2 regions of the Shewanella sp. HL-SH5 genome follow, and region 2 is predicted to be linked to the other one. Evidence: predicted binding sites of a transcription regulator. Region 2 holds the regulator's gene; the other holds the start of a gene.

Region 1 (3,860 bases), 2.1 Mb from region 2:
TAATGTTGAGCATGCGTTAGAACTCTCACTGCATGATGATATTAATCAATATTATGGTCAATTCTATAGCGCACCATTAATGTTTACCTCTACCTGGGGTGAAGGCGAGTTACTGCAGGCGTGGAATCAACAAGATTTTGAATATCTGCAGCAAAACATGATTGGCCATTTAATGATGAAAAAAAGCTTAAACAAGAGCCGACCTGGTTTATTGGGGTGTTAGGCGATGGCGATCAAATGCTGACGGTTGATAATGAATCCGGTGGTGTTTGGATTGAAATACCGGGTGATAGGCCTAAACAAAAGTTAGCTGATTCATTGAGTGCTTTTATTGATCAACTTTCGCCAAGAATTACGCCGCCAATTAAACCCGATACCCCGGATGATACCGAGTGGCAGCATCCAGGTATTTGGCAACGTATTAAATTGATGTGGCAATATCTGTTACGTAAAAAATAAACAGTTTATTGATGATCCCATGACAGGTTTGAGATGATGCGGCAGTCTTCACAGCGGAAGTGAAACATATCTAATAACGGCTCATCTAGTTTCCACTCAGCACTGTTGCACTTAGGGCAAGTTCGGCTTTGCTCTGCGAGTAAGCTTTCACCCCCGACGCGATACAAGTAGTAGTAGGTTGGAATTTGGGTGAGGTATTCTATTCTGCCGCATAAATCACGGCCTCGCCTGAACAGGTCGCTAGTGACTGTACTTATTTCTTCAAGTGCAGCAAATTCTGCTTTGGTTGCAGCAGCCATTTGTAACTCATCACATGCTTGCCATTCACTTTGCCATTTGATGATGCGCTTATGATCACCATTAAAGGTTGCGGGGATCTGATAAAGCGGAATTGGCAGTAAGTTATCTCCGCTTCTTAATGGTGAACACATATGTACATAACTGGTGTAAAGCAGCTGCCAACTAGCCGGTTCAGTGTTACTGACCTCTGAATTAATGTCCTGACCAATAAACTTTTCCCTTGGTGCAAGCAATTTAGCTTCAGTTAATCCATTTATCGCTGATTTGACCCAGGGGCTGTTATGGCGTTTTGCTAAGCTGGTTTTTTCTGGCAGCATCAAACGCGCTTTAAATTCGCCATCGTTAAACGCCACTGCAAATTCTCTGCCCAGTATTTGGCCGTTGGCACGTAGAGCTTCTAAATAGTGATTAATGGCTTTTTCGGCACTAGAGATAGTGGTATCAGCAAAAGGTTCAAAGCGTAATTCAATAACAAACATTATGGTGCCTTTTGTGCTAAAGGTTGTTCAGCCTGTTGTTCAGCTTGCTGCTCGAGTTGTTGTTCAAGTTGTGTGATACGCGCCATTAGTTGATTAATTTGTTGCTGCATCTTGTGTTGCTGTTCTGCCACTTCGGTCAAGCTGATGTTGTTTTGCGGTTTATTTTCTGATTCTTCCGTCGGCACAAAATCAGCAATACCTTGCCATTCAGATTTAGGTATTGCTTTAAATTGCTGAAGCCCTTGAACAATTAATGGCATAGGCACTTTGCCTACACGGCCTTTAATTAAGGCAACGCTGGGAGTATGTCCATTGATGGCGATGGCTTTAGCTGCCGCGATAACGTGTTCAATTGGACTCATAAGTGGTGAAAATCCTTGTTTTTTAGTAGTGAGAAATACTACTTTATTATTATTTTGATATTAATTTATATAAAATCAATAGCATACGTTTTGGCATGAAAATAGCATTAAGGAATGTTAATTGAACTGTAAGTGTTAACTTACTCAATAGCTATTTATTCTAACAAAAAGGAAATAACATGAAATCAAAATTAATGGGCGCAGCGCTAATTACCGCTATATCTTTAGGCTTAAGTGGCTGTGTATTAAATGTGGGTGATCATGAGTCTGGAAAAAGTCACGACTATTGGGAAGTACAACAAGAAAAAAACCGCGATAGTTTAACAAAACTGTCGTTAGGAATGACCTTAGATCAAGTGCAAGTGATTATGGGCACCTCAGACTTTAGTGAGGCATTTGTGAACCAGGCAGATAAAGAACAGGTTAAAGTATTATTTTATCGTACCCAATGGGCGAAAGGCGATGGTAAAACAACCAAAGATGAATGCACACCTATTGTATTTAAAAATAGCGAGTTAGTAGGCTGGGGCGATACAGCCTACAAACAAATTTAAGTTTGCTCTAGGCTGACCGCTAATGTCTAGCTAGTATGTGTCGATCTTAGCATAACGTCCAATTGGTCTATCACCTCTGACCATTGGGCGTCTTGATTTAGTGCTTCTTTGAAGAAGGTTTTTTGGGCCAAATTCCAAAAGGGCGCATCTATCAATAATGTATGGACATCTATTTGGTGACTAGCAATAAATGCAGTCACTTCCTTTTCCCCATAAGCTAAGCCTAGTTGCATAAATAAATGGTTCAGATCTGTTTTAGTGGTATCCATTTTAGCTCCTTTGATTTTAACCAGTATTACTGCCGTAGCCGCTAATTGCAAACCCACTGTGGTTATAATTTATTATCCAGCTTTAATTGGTGATTGTTTCAAACTTGTTAACTTGCTAAGTTAATGTTGAACGTAAAATAGTCAAGGAACAATAATGGATAACAAAACCTTGGAACAATTTAAAGCAGTGTATCTAACGGCTGAAGACTTACGTGTAGCAGCCTCTATTATTTATAACGCGTATCACGATGACCCATTCTTTTTAAAGGTATTTGGCAACCAAGATAATAGTATGTATGAACAAAAGTTACGTGCAGCTATTCGTGAAGAATTAAATGAGCTTTGGCAGCAAGAACAACCTTTAATTGGCTGGTTTGATGGTGAGCGACTCATTGGGGTGGCTTGTGTTATTACTCAGCAAATTCCGATTGGTCAATCACGCTACTGGCATTGGCGTTTGAAAATGGTGTTAGGCACGGGTTGGAAGTCTACCCAGGGATTAATGGAAAAAGAAACCTGTTTATTAACACACTTACCCTCTGATAAATGCGGAATATTGCAGTTTATTGCGCTAACACCGAATGAGCAGCGCAAGGGTAATGGGGCTAAATTAATTCAAGCTGTGTTGAGTTGGTGTGATGAACAGCCCCAACTTGATGGCATTGGCGTATTTGTTAACAACCCAGTTCATAATAAGGCGTTTAGTCACCAAGGATTTAAAAGCATAGCCAGTGTAACGATTGGTGAGGTTGAAGGTGAAATCTTATTTTATGCAAAATGAATGGTAAGCGATGATGAGTAAACAATATAAAACGTTTAAAGAGTTTTACCCATTCTATTTATCTCAGCACCAAGACTTAGTATGTAGGCGACTGCATTACCTTGGCAGCACCATTATTGTTGTTTTGCTAATCAATACTTTTATTAACCAGCAATGGTGGCAATTAGTTTGGTTGCCGGTGATTGGTTATGGTTTTGCTTGGATTGGACACTTTATGTTTGAGAAGAATCGCCCAGCTACTTTCACTTACCCTCTATATAGCTTACTTGGAGATTGGGTAATGTACGGGCAAATGTTAAAAAGAGTGTTATCAAAGTTGATTGCTAAGCTTTAAGTGCCCAGTATTTTGTAAGCCTTATCCTACAGTTGTGTAGGTGTTATTAGGTTTTGCTGTAGTACAAAATCAATCATTAATATTTATTTAAATATATATCAATACCTTACGATTTACCTTTGTTTTTTGTTGGGGATATCTTTTTAGTTGTGTTGGTGCGATGTGTTTCAATGCAGGCCGTTCGAGATACAATAGTTACATCAAGTGAATGAGGTCACTAGGTTTGCTCAGGAAGAGCAATAATATGACCTCACCATTTTGAACTTCAGGGATGAAACAAGGACACGCTCAAGGATTATGGGCATGAGCTCGGTAAATGGAT
Region 2 (3,860 bases):
CTTATAGCCACCAGTTCATTGGTGTTTCTAAGCTGTTCTAATAGCCGTCCAATTAAGGGCAGTGGTAAGTTATCAACGCAATAGTAACCTAGGTCTTCTAGTACCCTAAGTGCGACAGATTTACCTGAGCCCGAACGACCGGATACAATGACTAATTTCATGCTGTGATAACCTGATAGAGTTCAGTTGAGTTACTTGCTTTTCGTAACTGCTTAAGAATATGTTTATCCGATAACTTTTCAGCCATTGAGGATAGGGTACTGAGATGTTGCTGACACTGGTCTGCTGGCACCAGTAATGCAAATAAGAGATCCACTGGTTGTTTGTCGATAGCATCAAATGAAATCGCTTCTTCGCACTTTATAAAAACCGCGATAGGGCGAACGATGGACGTTAAACGACCATGCGGGATTGCAATGCCAGAGCCTATTCCTGTGCTACCCATCTTTTCTCTAGCCACTAGGCTTTCAAAAATCTCTTGTGAAGAGAGGGATGGGTACTGGGCTGCAGCTAAATCGCTGATAAGCTCCAGTACCTTTTTCTTACTGCCCGGTGTGGCACAGGAGGTGCATTCCGGCTGCAGGATGGTACTAAGTTCCATCATTAATGCTTAGTTAATTTCTCTTTGTGTTTAATGACCTGACGATCGAGTTTATCAATCAGGGCGTCTATAGCGTGATACATGTCAGCATGTTCAGATGTCGCAAATACCTCAGCTCCATTCAAGCTGACTTTTGCTTCAGCTATCTGTTGTTGCTTTTCGACATTTAATACTACGTGGACATTATTGATCTGATCGAAATGTCGTTCAAGTTTTGTAAACTTACTTGTGACATATTCTCTTAGTGATTCAGTAATTTCAATATGATGACCCGTTAAGGTGATTTGCATATTTATCCTCCAATTGCCTAGGTAGATTATAAACTCTTACGTTGGTTTGAGGGAGGGATCATCATCGCTTCGCGGTATTTCGCTATGGTACGACGTGCAACATTAATCCCTTGTTCTGCCAGAAGATCTGCCATTTTACTGTCGCTTAGTGGTTTTTTCTGGTTTTCAGCAGCAACCAGCTTTTTAATAAAAGCTCTAATTGCTGTAGACGAACATTCTCCGCCATCATCAGTACTGACATGGCTAGAGAAAAAATACTTAAGTTCGAACAGTCCGCGCGGTGTGTGCATATACTTTTGTGTGGTGACACGCGAAATAGTGGACTCATGCATTTCGACAGCTTCAGCTATGTCATTCAACACCATAGGCTTCATGGCTTCAGCACCGTACTCAAAAAAACCTTGCTGAAATTGCACAATACAATTGGATACTTTAAGCAGGGTGTCGCTGCGGCTTTCTAAGCTTTTGATAAACCATTTGGCTTCTTGTAAGTGACCTCGAATAAATTGAGTGTCTGTTGAACTCTTACTGCTTTTTGCCATGGCGGCATATTGTTGATTAATACCTATTTTTGGCATGTTATCAGGGTTCAATTCAACCACCCAACGGCCATTCTTTTTGGTCACTGACACGTCTGGGATAACATATTCATCATCCGGTGGGGTGATCATCGTGCCAGGACGTGGATTTAAAGATTGAATTAATTCAATTGCTTCGCGCAGCTCATCTTCTTTTAGCTTAGTTTTGCGCATGAGTGTGCGAAAATCACGTCCAGCAATCAAATCTAAATAATCTTTGATTAACATTCTGGCATTATCAATATGGGGCGTGTCTGGTGCAAACTGAACAAGTTGAATCAATAAACATTCACTTAAGCTACGTGAGGCGACACCCAGAGGGTCGAAATGTTGTATACGTTTTAGTACCGCTTCGACTTCGTCTAATTCGACAGAATCATCGCCCATAGCTTCTAAAATATCTTCAGTACTTTGGGTGAGATAACCTGTGTCATCAATGGCATCAATAATGGCTGTGGCAATAGCGAGGTCTGTTTCAGAAAAAGGGGTTAGATTTTTTTGCCATTCTAAATGCTCGTATAATCCTTCGGATGTTTCACCTTGGAAGGGCATGTCATCATTTGGCATGCTGCCAGAACCCGAACCAGGGCTTGCCATTGGGGAGGCGCTGTACACTTCATCCCAGGTAGTGTCCATTGGCAAGTCTTCAGACATTTGCTCTTTAGTCATTGACTCTGCGGTGTCGACATTTGAAGTGTCTTTTTCGACTACAGGTGCGCTTACTTCATTGAAGTCAGTTTCTGATAGGTCTTTGGAGTTATCATTTTTGTTGCTAAGTGCTGAAAATTCATCTTCCATTTCAAGCAAAGGATTGGAATCTAATACTTGTTGAATTTCTTGCTGTAACTCCAAAGATGATAACTGCAGCAAACGTATAGCTTGTTGCAGCTGTGGGGTCATAGTGAGGTGCTGACCCATTTTAAGTTGGAGTGAAGCTTTCATTACTGCTGATCCCTAGAAGAATTCGGCTTTCTACACTGATTAAAGTGAGTGATAGTCGCAATTTTTTAACAAATGGTTTTACTTTACCTATACACGATCAATTAGCTTAGTCGCCAGAAACATTTTGCCAAGCAAGTGCTTCAGATCCTATTTAGATTAACTATAGCTTGAATTGTTCGCCTAAGTATACTGCTCGAACTTGCTGATTGTTGAGTACTTCAGTTGGGGTGCCTTCGGCAATCAAATTCCCCTGGCTAACAATATATGCCCGCTCACACACATCAAGTGTTTCACGGACATTATGATCAGTAATTAATACGCCTAGGCCACGGTGTTTGAGTTGCAGAATAATTTTCTTAATATCAATCACTGAAATAGGGTCAACACCCGCAAAGGGCTCATCTAACAATATAAATTTAGGATTGGCTGCTAAAGCGCGTGCAATTTCTACCCGTCGTCTTTCACCACCAGATAGCGACATGCCTAAGCTATCGCGAATATGGGTAATATGGAATTCTTCTAAAAGATGCTCCAGTTCCTGAATTCGCTCATCCGAAGTCATCGATTTTCGGGTTTGCAACACGGCCATAATATTATCGTGCACACTGAGTTTTCTAAAAATACTGGCTTCTTGTGGTAAATAGCCAATACCTTTTCGCGCACGTAAATGCATTGGGTCAGCAGTTAAGTCATCGTCATCAATTAAAATGCGGCCATGATCACTTTTGACTAAACCAACAACCATATAAAACGTGGTCGTTTTACCTGCGCCATTGGGACCAAGTAGTCCGACAATTTGGCCTGTTTTTACAGTTAAGCTGACACTTTTAACCACTTGACGACTTTTATAGCTTTTAGCTAAATTCTCAGCTGTTAAGGTAATTTGGGTCATTGGTTACCTTGCTTTTTTAACGGGATTTCAGGTAATTTTTGTGCTGGTGACTCATCATTTTGGAAATTTTCCGGTTGAATAATGGTAATAACACGATCTTCACCTTTACCGGTACTTTCAGCGATAAGTTCCTGAGCATTGATATTGTAACGGATCACGTTACCCGTCACTTTACTGCCTGCTTGATCTAGCTTAGCGTTACCGGTTAATAACAGTCCAGTTGTTGCTAAGTCATAACGAATTTCATTGGCGCTTGCTGTACCTATGCGACCATCATCAAGTTCTTGTGAAAATGTAGCAGGGTTACCGGTCGCAATGAGCGTTTTAGTCTGGCCGTTTTCAGCTGAAAATGCCCGCAGTTCATCGGCTTCGATATTGATCGAGCCTTGGGTAATTTTTACTGGGCCGTTAAAAATAATTTGATTATTTTTAACATCAGCTCGTTGACTTACGGCAGCAATTTTAAGCTCTTGCTTCAAATCGCCTTCTTTAGCTACGGCGTTTCCTGCTAATACACTAATCGCTAAAGTGCAAATAACACTGCTTTTACCGAGCAA

The links. Region 2 encodes sigma-54, which starts transcription at its own class of promoters, with help from an activator protein. Its sites were predicted from a motif close to GTTGGCACGNNNNTNGNNT; they were not measured.
Region 1: ACRWQM_RS06520 (DUF3192 domain-containing protein) is a predicted target of sigma-54. The motif match lies at 1,690-1,708, and genes of this name have one in related genera.

What each region holds. Positions count from the first base shown of each region.
Region 1 is NZ_CP195038.1:1,500,255-1,504,114, forward strand. Features, by position in the region: partial or broken gene syd (SecY-interacting protein) at 1-459, shown strand, start outside; gene ACRWQM_RS06510 (Zn-ribbon-containing protein) at 465-1,238, opposite strand; gene ACRWQM_RS06515 (hypothetical protein) at 1,238-1,600, opposite strand; gene ACRWQM_RS06520 (DUF3192 domain-containing protein) at 1,780-2,154, shown strand; gene ACRWQM_RS06525 (DUF2789 domain-containing protein) at 2,181-2,423, opposite strand; gene ACRWQM_RS06530 (GNAT family N-acetyltransferase) at 2,578-3,204, shown strand; gene ACRWQM_RS06535 (Mpo1-like protein) at 3,218-3,538, shown strand.
Region 2 is NZ_CP195038.1:3,604,136-3,607,995, reverse strand. Features, by position in the region: gene rapZ (RNase adapter RapZ) at 1-161, opposite strand, end outside; gene ptsN (PTS IIA-like nitrogen regulatory protein PtsN) at 158-601, opposite strand; gene hpf (ribosome hibernation promoting factor) at 604-891, opposite strand; gene ACRWQM_RS15735 (RNA polymerase factor sigma-54) at 918-2,411, opposite strand; gene lptB (LPS export ABC transporter ATP-binding protein) at 2,572-3,303, opposite strand; gene lptA (lipopolysaccharide transport periplasmic protein LptA) at 3,300-3,860, opposite strand, start outside.